Regions from separate parts of the Streptomyces sp. NPDC048270 genome, predicted to be linked through region 2. Evidence: riboswitches for the same ligand, from Rfam matches in the RefSeq annotation. Region 2 holds a riboswitch; the other holds the start of a gene.

Evidence for each region. Region 2 has a riboswitch for thiamine pyrophosphate ahead of AB0D66_RS15895 (thiamine ABC transporter substrate-binding protein). Riboswitches for the same ligand answer to the same signal wherever they lie in the genome.
Region 1: linked by a shared signal. The riboswitch ahead of thiO (glycine oxidase ThiO) and the one ahead of AB0D66_RS15895 (thiamine ABC transporter substrate-binding protein) in region 2 are both predicted to bind thiamine pyrophosphate.

The regions. Positions count from the first base shown of each region.
Region 1 is NZ_JBEZLV010000009.1:32,102-36,822, forward strand. Features, by position in the region: gene pknB (Stk1 family PASTA domain-containing Ser/Thr kinase) at 1-518, opposite strand, end outside; gene AB0D66_RS10850 (thiazole synthase) at 685-1,479, opposite strand; gene thiS (sulfur carrier protein ThiS) at 1,485-1,685, opposite strand; gene thiO (glycine oxidase ThiO) at 1,682-2,851, opposite strand; TPP riboswitch at 2,849-2,961, opposite strand; gene AB0D66_RS10865 (FAD-dependent oxidoreductase) at 3,042-4,262, shown strand; gene AB0D66_RS10870 (Rv2175c family DNA-binding protein) at 4,389-4,721, shown strand, end outside.
Region 2 is NZ_JBEZLV010000015.1:63,043-67,763, reverse strand. Features, by position in the region: gene AB0D66_RS15900 (iron ABC transporter permease) at 1-1,265, opposite strand, end outside; gene AB0D66_RS15895 (thiamine ABC transporter substrate-binding protein) at 1,361-2,461, opposite strand; TPP riboswitch at 2,545-2,652, opposite strand; gene rlmN (23S rRNA (adenine(2503)-C(2))-methyltransferase RlmN) at 2,711-3,826, opposite strand; gene AB0D66_RS15885 (phosphatidate cytidylyltransferase) at 3,956-4,721, opposite strand, start outside.

The DNA of each region.
Region 1 (4,721 bases), on a different contig from region 2:
GTGGTGTGGGTCACCGAGTCCACGGACCGGACCAGCCCGAAGTCGGCCACCTTGACCCGGCCGTCGTCGCCGATCAGGACGTTCTCGGGCTTCATGTCGCGGTGTACGAAGCCGGCCCGGTGGGCGGCGCCGAGGGCGGCCAGCACGGGCTCCAGGATGTCGAGGGCGGCCCTCGGCTGGAGCGCGCCGCGCTCGCGGAGCACGTCGCGCAGGGTGCAGCCGGAGACGTACTCCATGGCGAGGTAGACGTACGGCCCGTCCGTGCCCTGGTCGAAGACGGCGACGACGTTGGGGTGGGCGAGCCGGGCCACGGACTTCGCCTCGCGGATGAACCGGTCGACGAAGGCGGCGTCCGCGGCGAGGGCCGGGTGCATCACCTTCAGGGCCAGGACGCGGTCCAGGCGGGTGTCGACGGTCCGGTAGACCGTGGCCATGCCGCCGGCCGCGATACGGGCGTCAACGCGGTAGCGGCCGTCGAGCACGCGCCCGACGAGGGGGTCATCCAGGGTCGTATCCACCCGGCGATTCTATTGGCGCGCCGACGCGGCCCGGCCGGGGCGGGTCCCCTTGCAGCGCACCTGTGACGCACCCGCCTGCGAACCGTTGCCGGGGGCCGGCCGCAGACCATCCGCCTCGATCGCCGGCGAGGCTCGACGATCGGGGCTCCGCCCCGGCCCCCGCGGGTCAGAACGCCGGGCGTTCGGGGTCCAGGGTGGCGCGGCCCTCCGCAGGAGAGGAGGCTTCGGCGAAGCGGCGCTGCGGGATGCGCCCCGCGCGGAAGGCGAGGCGCCCCGCCGACACGGCGTCCCGCATCGCGCCGGCCATCAGCACCGGCTCCTGGGCCCGGGTCACCGCTGAGGCGAGCATCACGGCCGCGCAGCCCAGTTCCATCGCCAGGGCGACGTCCGAGGCCGTCCCGGCGCCCGCGTCCAGGATCACCGGGACCCCCGCCCGTTCCGTGATCAGCTCGAAGTTGTGCGGGTTGCGGATCCCCATCCCCGAGCCGATCGGCGACCCCAGTGGCATGATCGCCGCGCAGCCCACGTCCTCCAGCTTGCGCGCCAGCACCGGGTCGTCGTTGGTGTAGGGAAGGACGGTGAAGCCCTCGTCCACGAGGGTCTCGGCCGCGTCGAGGAGTTCCACCCCGTCCGGCAGGAGGGTCCGCTCGTCCGCGACCACCTCCAGCTTGACCCAGTCCGTGCCCAGCGCCTCCCGCGCGAGCCGCGCCGTCAGCACGGCCTCGCCCGCCGTGAAGCAGCCCGCCGTGTTGGGCAGGACCGCGATGCCGAGCTTCGAGAGCACGGAGAGGACGGAGCCCTGGACCGTCGGGTCCAGCCGCCGCATCGCCACCGTCGTGAGTTCCGTGCCGGAGGCCGCCAGGGCCCGCTCCAGCACGTCCAGGCTCGGGGCCCCGCCCGTACCCATGATCAGGCGGGAGGAGAAGGTGCGGCCGCCGAGTGCGAAGAGGTCGTCCGCCATGCCGCTCAGCCTCCCTGGACCGCGGTGAGGACCTCGACCCGGTCGCCGTCGCCCACCGGCGTGGCCGGCCACTGCCCGCGCGGGACCACGGTCTCGTTGAGGGCGGCGGCGACCCCGGAGGGCGCCGCGGTCAGGGTGGCGACCACCGCGTCGAGCGTGGTGCCGGCCGCGACCTCGCGCGGCTCGCCGTTGACGGAGATGGTCATGCGTACGACTCCTGACGTGCGGCGGAGAACCGGCGGGGGGTGAAGGGGCGGGCGATCGGCGGCAGTTCGCCGGTGGTCAGCAGGTCCGCCATGACCTCGCCGGTGAGCGGGGTCAGCAGCACCCCGTTGCGGTAGTGGCCCGTGGCCAGGTGCAGGCCCGGCAGGTCGGTCGGGCCGAGCATCGGCGCGTTGTCGGGCGAGCCGGGGCGCAGCCCCGCCCGGGTCTCCACCAGCGGGAGTTCGGTGATGCCGGGCACCAGCTCGTGGGCGTCGCGCAGGAGTTCGTAGACCCCGCCCGCGGTGACCGTGGTGTCCCAGCCGAGTTCCTCGCTGGTGGCGCCGATGACGAGCTCGCCGTTCTCCCGCGGCACCAGGTAGACGTGGCTGCCGCGCACGACGGCCCGGACCGTCCGCGACAGGAACGGCGCGTAGGCGGGGGGCACGGACAGGCGCAGCACCTGCCCCTTCACCGGTCGTACGGGTGCCACCACCTCGGCCGGTACGCCCGCCAGCCGGCCGCTGAGCGAGCCCGCCGCCAGCACCACCTGGTCCGCGCGCAGCTCCGTACCGTCGTCGAGGACGGCGCCGGCCGCCCGGTCCGCGGTGACCAGCAGCCGCTCCGCGCTCGCCCGCCGGACGTCCACGCCGGCCCGCTCGCACGCGGCCAGCAGGGCGGCCGCGAGCCGGCGGGGGTCGACCTGGTGGTCGCCGTCCACGCGCAGCCCGCCGCGCACGCCCGGGGCCAGCATCGGCTCCAGGCGGCGGCACTCGCGGCCGGTGAGCCACTCCGAGTCCAGGCCGCAGCGGCGCTGGAGGGCGTGCAGCTCGCGCAGGTGGAGCCGGTCGTCGGCGTCGAGGGCGACGGCCAGGGTGCCGCAGGCGCGGTAGCCGATGTCCACCCCGCCGCTCGCCTCGGCGAGCTCGGCGGCGAACCCCGGATAGCGTGCGGCGGAGGCGAGGCCCAGGCCCAGCAGGGCCTCCTCGCCGTAGTGCAGCTCCGTGACCGGGGCGAGCATCCCCGCCGCGACCTGGGCGGCCCCGCCGCCGGGGGCGGGGTCGGCCAGTACGGTGCCGAGGCCCCGCCGGGCGGCCCGCCAGGCGGTGACGAGCCCGATGATCCCGCCCCCGATGACGAGGACGTCGGATCCCTTTCGAGATGAGTGCATGGGCGTCCAGCCCCTCCCTTCGCCGGCATGACCCGGATCAGGTTCGTACGGTCGGAGGCCGTCCAGCCTCCCTCTCAGCCCGGTGCGCCCGGACTCCCGCGATAGGTACGGTGGCCAGACTAACCCCGCCGCCGACACCGGGTAAGGGGCACCTATTCCTGACGAGTCGTCAGGTGATTAGGGTGGCCGGGTGAACGAGCAGACGGAACAGACTGAGAGCGGCGTCGTGATCGTCGGCGCCGGAATGGCCGGTGTGCAGACCGCGGTCGCCCTGCGCGAGCGCGGATTCACCGGACCGGTGACCCTGCTGGGCGCCGAGCCCCACCAGCCCTACGACCGGCCCCCGCTGTCCAAGGCGGTCCTGCTCGGCAAGGCCGAGGACTCCGCCTTCGACGTGGACTTCGAAGCGCTGGACATCGAGCTGAGGCTCGGCACGGAGGTCACCGGGCTCCGGGCCGCCGCACGCGAACTGGACACCGAGGCCGGACCGGTCCCGTACGGCGTCCTCGTCCTGGCCACCGGCGCCCAGCCGCTGACCCTGCCCGGCACCGACGGGGTCCCGGGCGTGCACCTGCTGCGCACCCTGGACGACGCCGAGCGGCTGCGCCCCGTACTGGCGGCCGCGCCCTCGATCGTGGTCGTCGGGGCGGGCTGGATCGGCGCGGAGTTCGCCACCGCGGCCCGGGAGGCGGGCTGCGAGGTGACCGTGGTCGAGGCCGCGGACCGGGTCCTGGCGGGCGCGCTGCCCGCGGAGGTCGCCGAGCCCATGGCCCGCTGGTACGCGGAGGCGGGCGCCGAGCTGGTCACCGGCGCGAAGGTCGCCGGGATCGACGGGGACCGGGTGCTGCTCGCGGACGGGCGGGCCCTGCCGGCCGGCGCGGTCGTGGTGGGCATCGGCGCCCGCCCCGCCACCGGCTGGCTGGCCGGGACCGGCGTATCGCTCGGCCCCGACGGCTCGGTCACCGCCGACGCCCACCTGCGCACCTCGCTGCCCGGGGTGTACGCGGTCGGCGACTGCGCCTCCTTCCCGTCGGCCCGCTACGGGGCCCGGCTGCTCGTGCACCACTGGGACAACGCGCTCCAGGGGCCGCGGACGGTCGCCGCGAACATCCTGGCCGCGGAGCCGGCCGAGGCCTACGACCCGGTGCCGTACTTCTGGTCCGAGCAGTTCGGGCGCTTCGTCCAGTACGCCGGCCACCACGGCGGGGCCGACACCCTGCTGTGGCGGGGCGACCCGGGGGAGCCGGCCTGGTCCGTGTGCTGGCTGAAGGACGGCGCCCTGGTCGCACTGCTGGCCGTCGGCCGCCCCCGCGACCTCGCGCAGGGCCGCAAGCTGATCGAGACGGGGGCGCCGCTGGACCCGGCCAAGGTCCGCGACCCGGCGATCGCCCTCAAGTCGGCCGCGGCCTGACGGACGGCAGGCTCCGCCCCGGCCGCGCCCGCGGACGGCCGAACCGCGGGTACGGGGCGGAGCGCCGCGGCCACGGACGGGTCGCCCCGGTACCGGCGGCCGATCCGAGGTGGCAGGCTTGTCCCCGTGACCGAGATTGACGCAAAGATCGATGCCCTTGTCCCCTCGTGGCTGTACCTCCCCGACATCGCGGAGATGCTCGACATCGAGGTGACCCGGGTCCGCCAGATGGTCAAGGAGGGGCAGCTCATCGCCGTACGCCGGGGCGAGAACCGCGCCCTGCAGGTACCGGCCCCCTTCATCGACGGCGACAAGGTCGTCAAGGGCCTCGTCGGCCTGCTGACCGTGCTGCGCGACGACGGCTTCTCCGACGAGGAGATCCTGGAGTGGCTCTTCACGGCGGACCCGACCCTGCCCGGCACCCCCGCCCAGGCGCTGAGCGAGAATCGCGGCACGGAG
Region 2 (4,721 bases):
ATGGTCCGTACGACGAACGGCACACCCACCAGGGCCTGCGCGAGCGGCACCAGGATCCACGAGGTCCGCAGGTCGAGCGGCGGCTCGTCCAGGGTGATCAGGAAGCCGAAGCCGACCGTCACGGCGGACACCCCGAGCGGCAGCATCAGCAGCGCGTCGAAGCCCCGTACGAACCGGCCGCCGCGCCTCGTCAGGGCCGCCGCGGCGAGCCCTCCGATGACCAGGGCGATGGCGGTGGCGGCGAGCGCGTACTCCAGGGAGTTCCAGATCGCCTCCAGCGGCGGCACCAGGAAGGTCCCGCCGCCCGCGCCCACCTCCTGCAGCGCCCGGTAGAAGCCGAACCCGTATCCGCCGGGCGCGTCGAAGGACCGCTCCACCAGCACCGCCAGCGGGGCCACGATCAGCAGGGCGACCGTCAGCAGCACCCCGCCCAGCAGGGTGCGCTGCGCCCAGCCGCGCGGCCGGTGCGTCGTGCGCCCCGGATCGACCAGCCGCAGCGCCGTCTCCCGCTTGCGCACCGTCCAGGCGTGCACCGCGAGGATCGCGCCGATCGCCGCGAACTGCACCATCGTCAGCACGGCCGCCGTGGGCAGGTCCAGGAGCTGCGCGGTCTGCCGGTAGACCTCCACCTCCAGGGTGGAGTACGAGGGCCCGCCCAGGATCAGTACGACGCCGAAGGAGCTGAAGGTGAACAGGAACACCATCAGCGAGGCCGCGGCCACGGCCGGGGCCAGCGCGGGCAGCGTCACCCGCCGCCAGGCGGCGAAGCGGCCGGCGCCCAGGACCCGGGCGGCCTCTTCCTGGCGGGGGTCGAGCTGGGCCCACAGTCCGCCGACCGTGCGGACGACGACGGCGTAGTTGAAGAAGACGTGCGCGAGGAGGATCGCCCAGACGGTGGTGTCGAGCCGGACGCCCGCCAGCTCGTCGAGCAGCCCGCCCCGGCCGACGAGCGCGAGGAAGGCGGTGCCGACCACCACGGTCGGCAGGACGAACGGGACGGTCACCAGGGCCCGGAGCACCTGCTTGCCGGGGAACTCGAAGCGCGCGAAGGCGTAGGCGCCGGGGAGCGCGATCAGCAGGGTGAGCGCGGTGGAGGCGAGCGCCTGCCAGGTGGTGAACCAGAGCACGTCGGCGATGTCGGGCCGGGTCGGCACCTCGCCGATCCTCCCGAGCTGCCAGCCGGCGTCCGTCTTGAGGCCCCGCCCGACGATCGAGGCCACGGGATAGGCGAAGAACAGCCCGAAGAAGGCGAGGGGCACGGCCATCAGGGCGAGCCGTACGGCCAGGGCCCGGCCGCCTTCGCGGGGGCCGGGGACCGGCGCGGCGCCCCCCGGCGCCGCGCCCGTTCCCTTGGTGCCGCCTACTTCACGACGAGCGAGGTCCATGCCTTGACCCACTGCTCACGGTTCTTGGCGATGGTCTCGGGAGCCACGTTCTCGGGCTTGTCGACCACCACGCCGTGCTTGGTGAACAGCTCCGGCAGGGCGGCGTCCTTCGTCACGGGGTTCACGAACATCTGGAGCGGCATGTCCTCCTGGAACTTCTTGCTGATCAGGAAGTCCACGAGGGCCTTGCCGCCCTCCTCGTTCTTCGCGCCCTTCAGCAGGCCGGCGAACTCGGTCTGGCGGAAGCAGGTGCCGGTGGCGACACCCGTCGGGGCCTCGGCCGGCTGCGGCTCGGCGTACAGCACCTCGACCGGCGGGCTGGAGGCGTAGGAGACCACCAGCGGGCGGTCGCCCTTGGCCTTCTTGCCGCCCGCGGAGCCGGAGAAGCGCTCGTTGTAGGCCTGCTCCCAGCCGTCGACGACCTCGACGCCGTTGGCCTTGAGCTTGCTCCAGTAGTCCTTCCAGCCCTCGTCGCCGTACTTGCCGACGGTGGCGAGCAGGAAGCCGAGGCCCGGCGAGGAGGTCGCGGCGTTCTCGGTGACCAGCAGGTTCTTGTACTCCGGCTTGACCAGGTCGTCCAGCGTCTGCGGCGGGGCGATCTTCTTGTCGGCGAAGTAGGCCTTGTCGTAGTTGACGCAGATGTCGCCGGAGTCGATCGGGGTGACCCGGTGCTCCTTGTCGAGCTGGAACTCCGGCTTCACCCCGCCCAGGCCCTTGGCCTCGTACGGCGTGAAGATGCCGTTGTCGAGGGCGCGCGAGAGCAGGGTGTTGTCCACGCCGAAGAAGACGTCGCCGCGGGGGGTGCCCTTGGTGAGGATCTCCTGGTTGAGCGCCGCGCCGGCGTCCCCGGACTTCAGGACCTTGACGGTGTAGCCGCTCTGCTGCTCGAACTCCTTGAGGACCGCGTCGGTCACGTTGAAGGAGTCGTGGGAGACGAGCGTGACGGTCTTGGACTTCGGGGCGTCGCTCGCGCCCGCGTTCTTGTCCTTGGCGTCGCCGCCGCCGCAGGCGCTGAGCGTGGTGACGCCCAGCGCGGCCGCGAGCGCGGCGCCCGCGATCTTCTTGGTGGTGCTCACTGGTGATTCCTCCTGGATGACCAGGAGAAGACGCGGCCCTGCCCGGCGCTCTGTGGGAGCGGACGCCGGGCAGGGCGCAACAGCATGAGTGGTGACCGAACTTCCTACCCCGAATGACCGGGGCGAGGTTCAGAGGGTCTGCGGTGACGGAACCGCACTCTCAGCGCTGTGGCGCTCCCCTGTCGGAATATGAAATTGGTTCGGCCACAGGGTACCCCGTGGCCGAATAGAGGCCTCTCGCGGCGGAAACTAGCGCTCCGAGGCGGCGAGCTGGCCGCACGCGCCGTCGATCTCCTGGCCGCGGGTGTCCCGAACGGTGACGGGCACCCCGTGCCGGGCGATGGCCTCGACGAAGGCCTTCTCGTCCTCGGGCCGCGAGGCGGTCCACTTGGAGCCCGGCGTCGGGTTCAGCGGAATCAGGTTGACGTGGACGCGCTTGCCCTTGAGCAGCTTGCCCAGCAGGTCGCCGCGCCAGGCCTGGTCGTTGATGTCGCGGATCAGGGCGTACTCGATGGAGATCCGGCGGCCGGACTTCTCGGCGTACTCCCAGGCCGCGTCCAGCACCTCGCGGACGTTCCAGCGGGTGTTCACGGGGACCAGGGTGTCGCGCAGCTCGTCGTCGGGGGCGTGCAGCGAGACCGCGAGACGGCACTTGAAGCCCTCGTCGGCGAAGCGCAGCATGGCCGGGACCAGGCCGACGGTGGAGACCGTGATGCCGCGCTGCGACAGGCCGAGGCCGTCGGGCTCCGGGTCGGTGAGGCGGCGGATGGCGCCGACCACGCGGTTGTAGTTGGCCAGCGGCTCGCCCATGCCCATGAAGACGATGTTCGACAGGCGGGCCGGGCCGCCGGGGACCTCGCCGTCGCGCAGCGCGCGCATGCCGTCGACGATCTGGTGCACGATCTCGGCGGTGGAGAGGTTGCGGTCCAGACCGGCCTGGCCGGTGGCGCAGAACGGGCAGTTCATGCCGCAGCCGGCCTGCGAGGAGATGCACATGGTGACCCGGTCGGGGTAGCGCATCAGCACGGACTCGACGAGCGTGCCGTCGTGCAGCTTCCACAGGGTCTTGCGCGTGGTGTCGTTGTCGCAGCTGATGTGCCGCAGGACGTTCATCAGGTCGGGGAGCAGCTCCTGCTGGAGCTTCTCCCGCGAGCCCGCCGGGATGTCGGTCCACTCGGCCGGGTCGTGCGCGTAGCGCGCGAAGTAGTGCTGGGAGAGCTGCTTGGCCCGGAACGGCTTCTCGCCGATCGCGGCGACCGCCTCGCGGCGTTCGGCCGGGGTCATGTCGGCGAGGTGCCGGGGCGGCCGCTTCGCTCCGCGGGGCGCGACGAAGGTGAGCTCACCGGGAACGGGACGGGGGGCCATGCGGTACTCCTCAGTACGACGAGGTGGGGGGTCACCCCGCGCGTGCAGGGCCGGTCCGCGGCTCGGCCGCGCGACGGAAAGGGCGCGCCACGTCCACGCGGCGCGCCCTCCAGGATAACCCGAGCCCTGTCAGCCGGTTCCGACGAAGGCCGCCAGCAGCAGCCACACCACCGGGGCGGTCGGCAGCAGCGAGTCCAGCCGGTCCATGATGCCGCCGTGGCCCGGGAGCAGGGTGCCCATGTCCTTGATGCCCAGGTCGCGCTTGATCATCGACTCGCCGAGGTCGCCCAGCGTGGCGCTGACCGCGACCGCCAGCCCCAGCAGCAGCCCCTGCCACCACGAGCCGCCGTCGATCAGGAACTCCATGCACAGCGCGCCGGCCGCCATCGCGAACGCCACCGCGCCGAACAACCCCTCGCGGGTCTTCCCGGGGCTGATGCGCGGCGCGAGCTTGGTCTTGCCGAAGCGCCAGCCGACGGCGTAAGCCCCGGTGTCGCTGACCACCGTCAGCACCAGGAAGGTGACCACGCGCTGCGGCCCGTCCTCGGCGGTGAGCAGCATGGCGACGAAGGTGGCCAGGAAGGGCACGTAGAACGCGGCGAAGACACCCGCCGTGACGTCCTTGAGGTAGTCCTCGGGCGGTTCGGTCATCCGCCAGACCAGGACGGCGAGGGCCGTCAGGGCCATGGCCACCCAGGCGCCCTCGGCTCCCCGGACGTATCCGGCGATGACCATGGCCGCGCCGCCGACGGCGAGCGGGACCAGCGGGGCCTTGATGCCCTTCTTCTCCTGCAGCCGGGAGGTCAGCTCCCACAGGCCCACGACGACCGCCACGACGATGACGCCGACGAAGACCGCCTTGACGATGAACAGCGACGCGAAGATCACCGCGCCG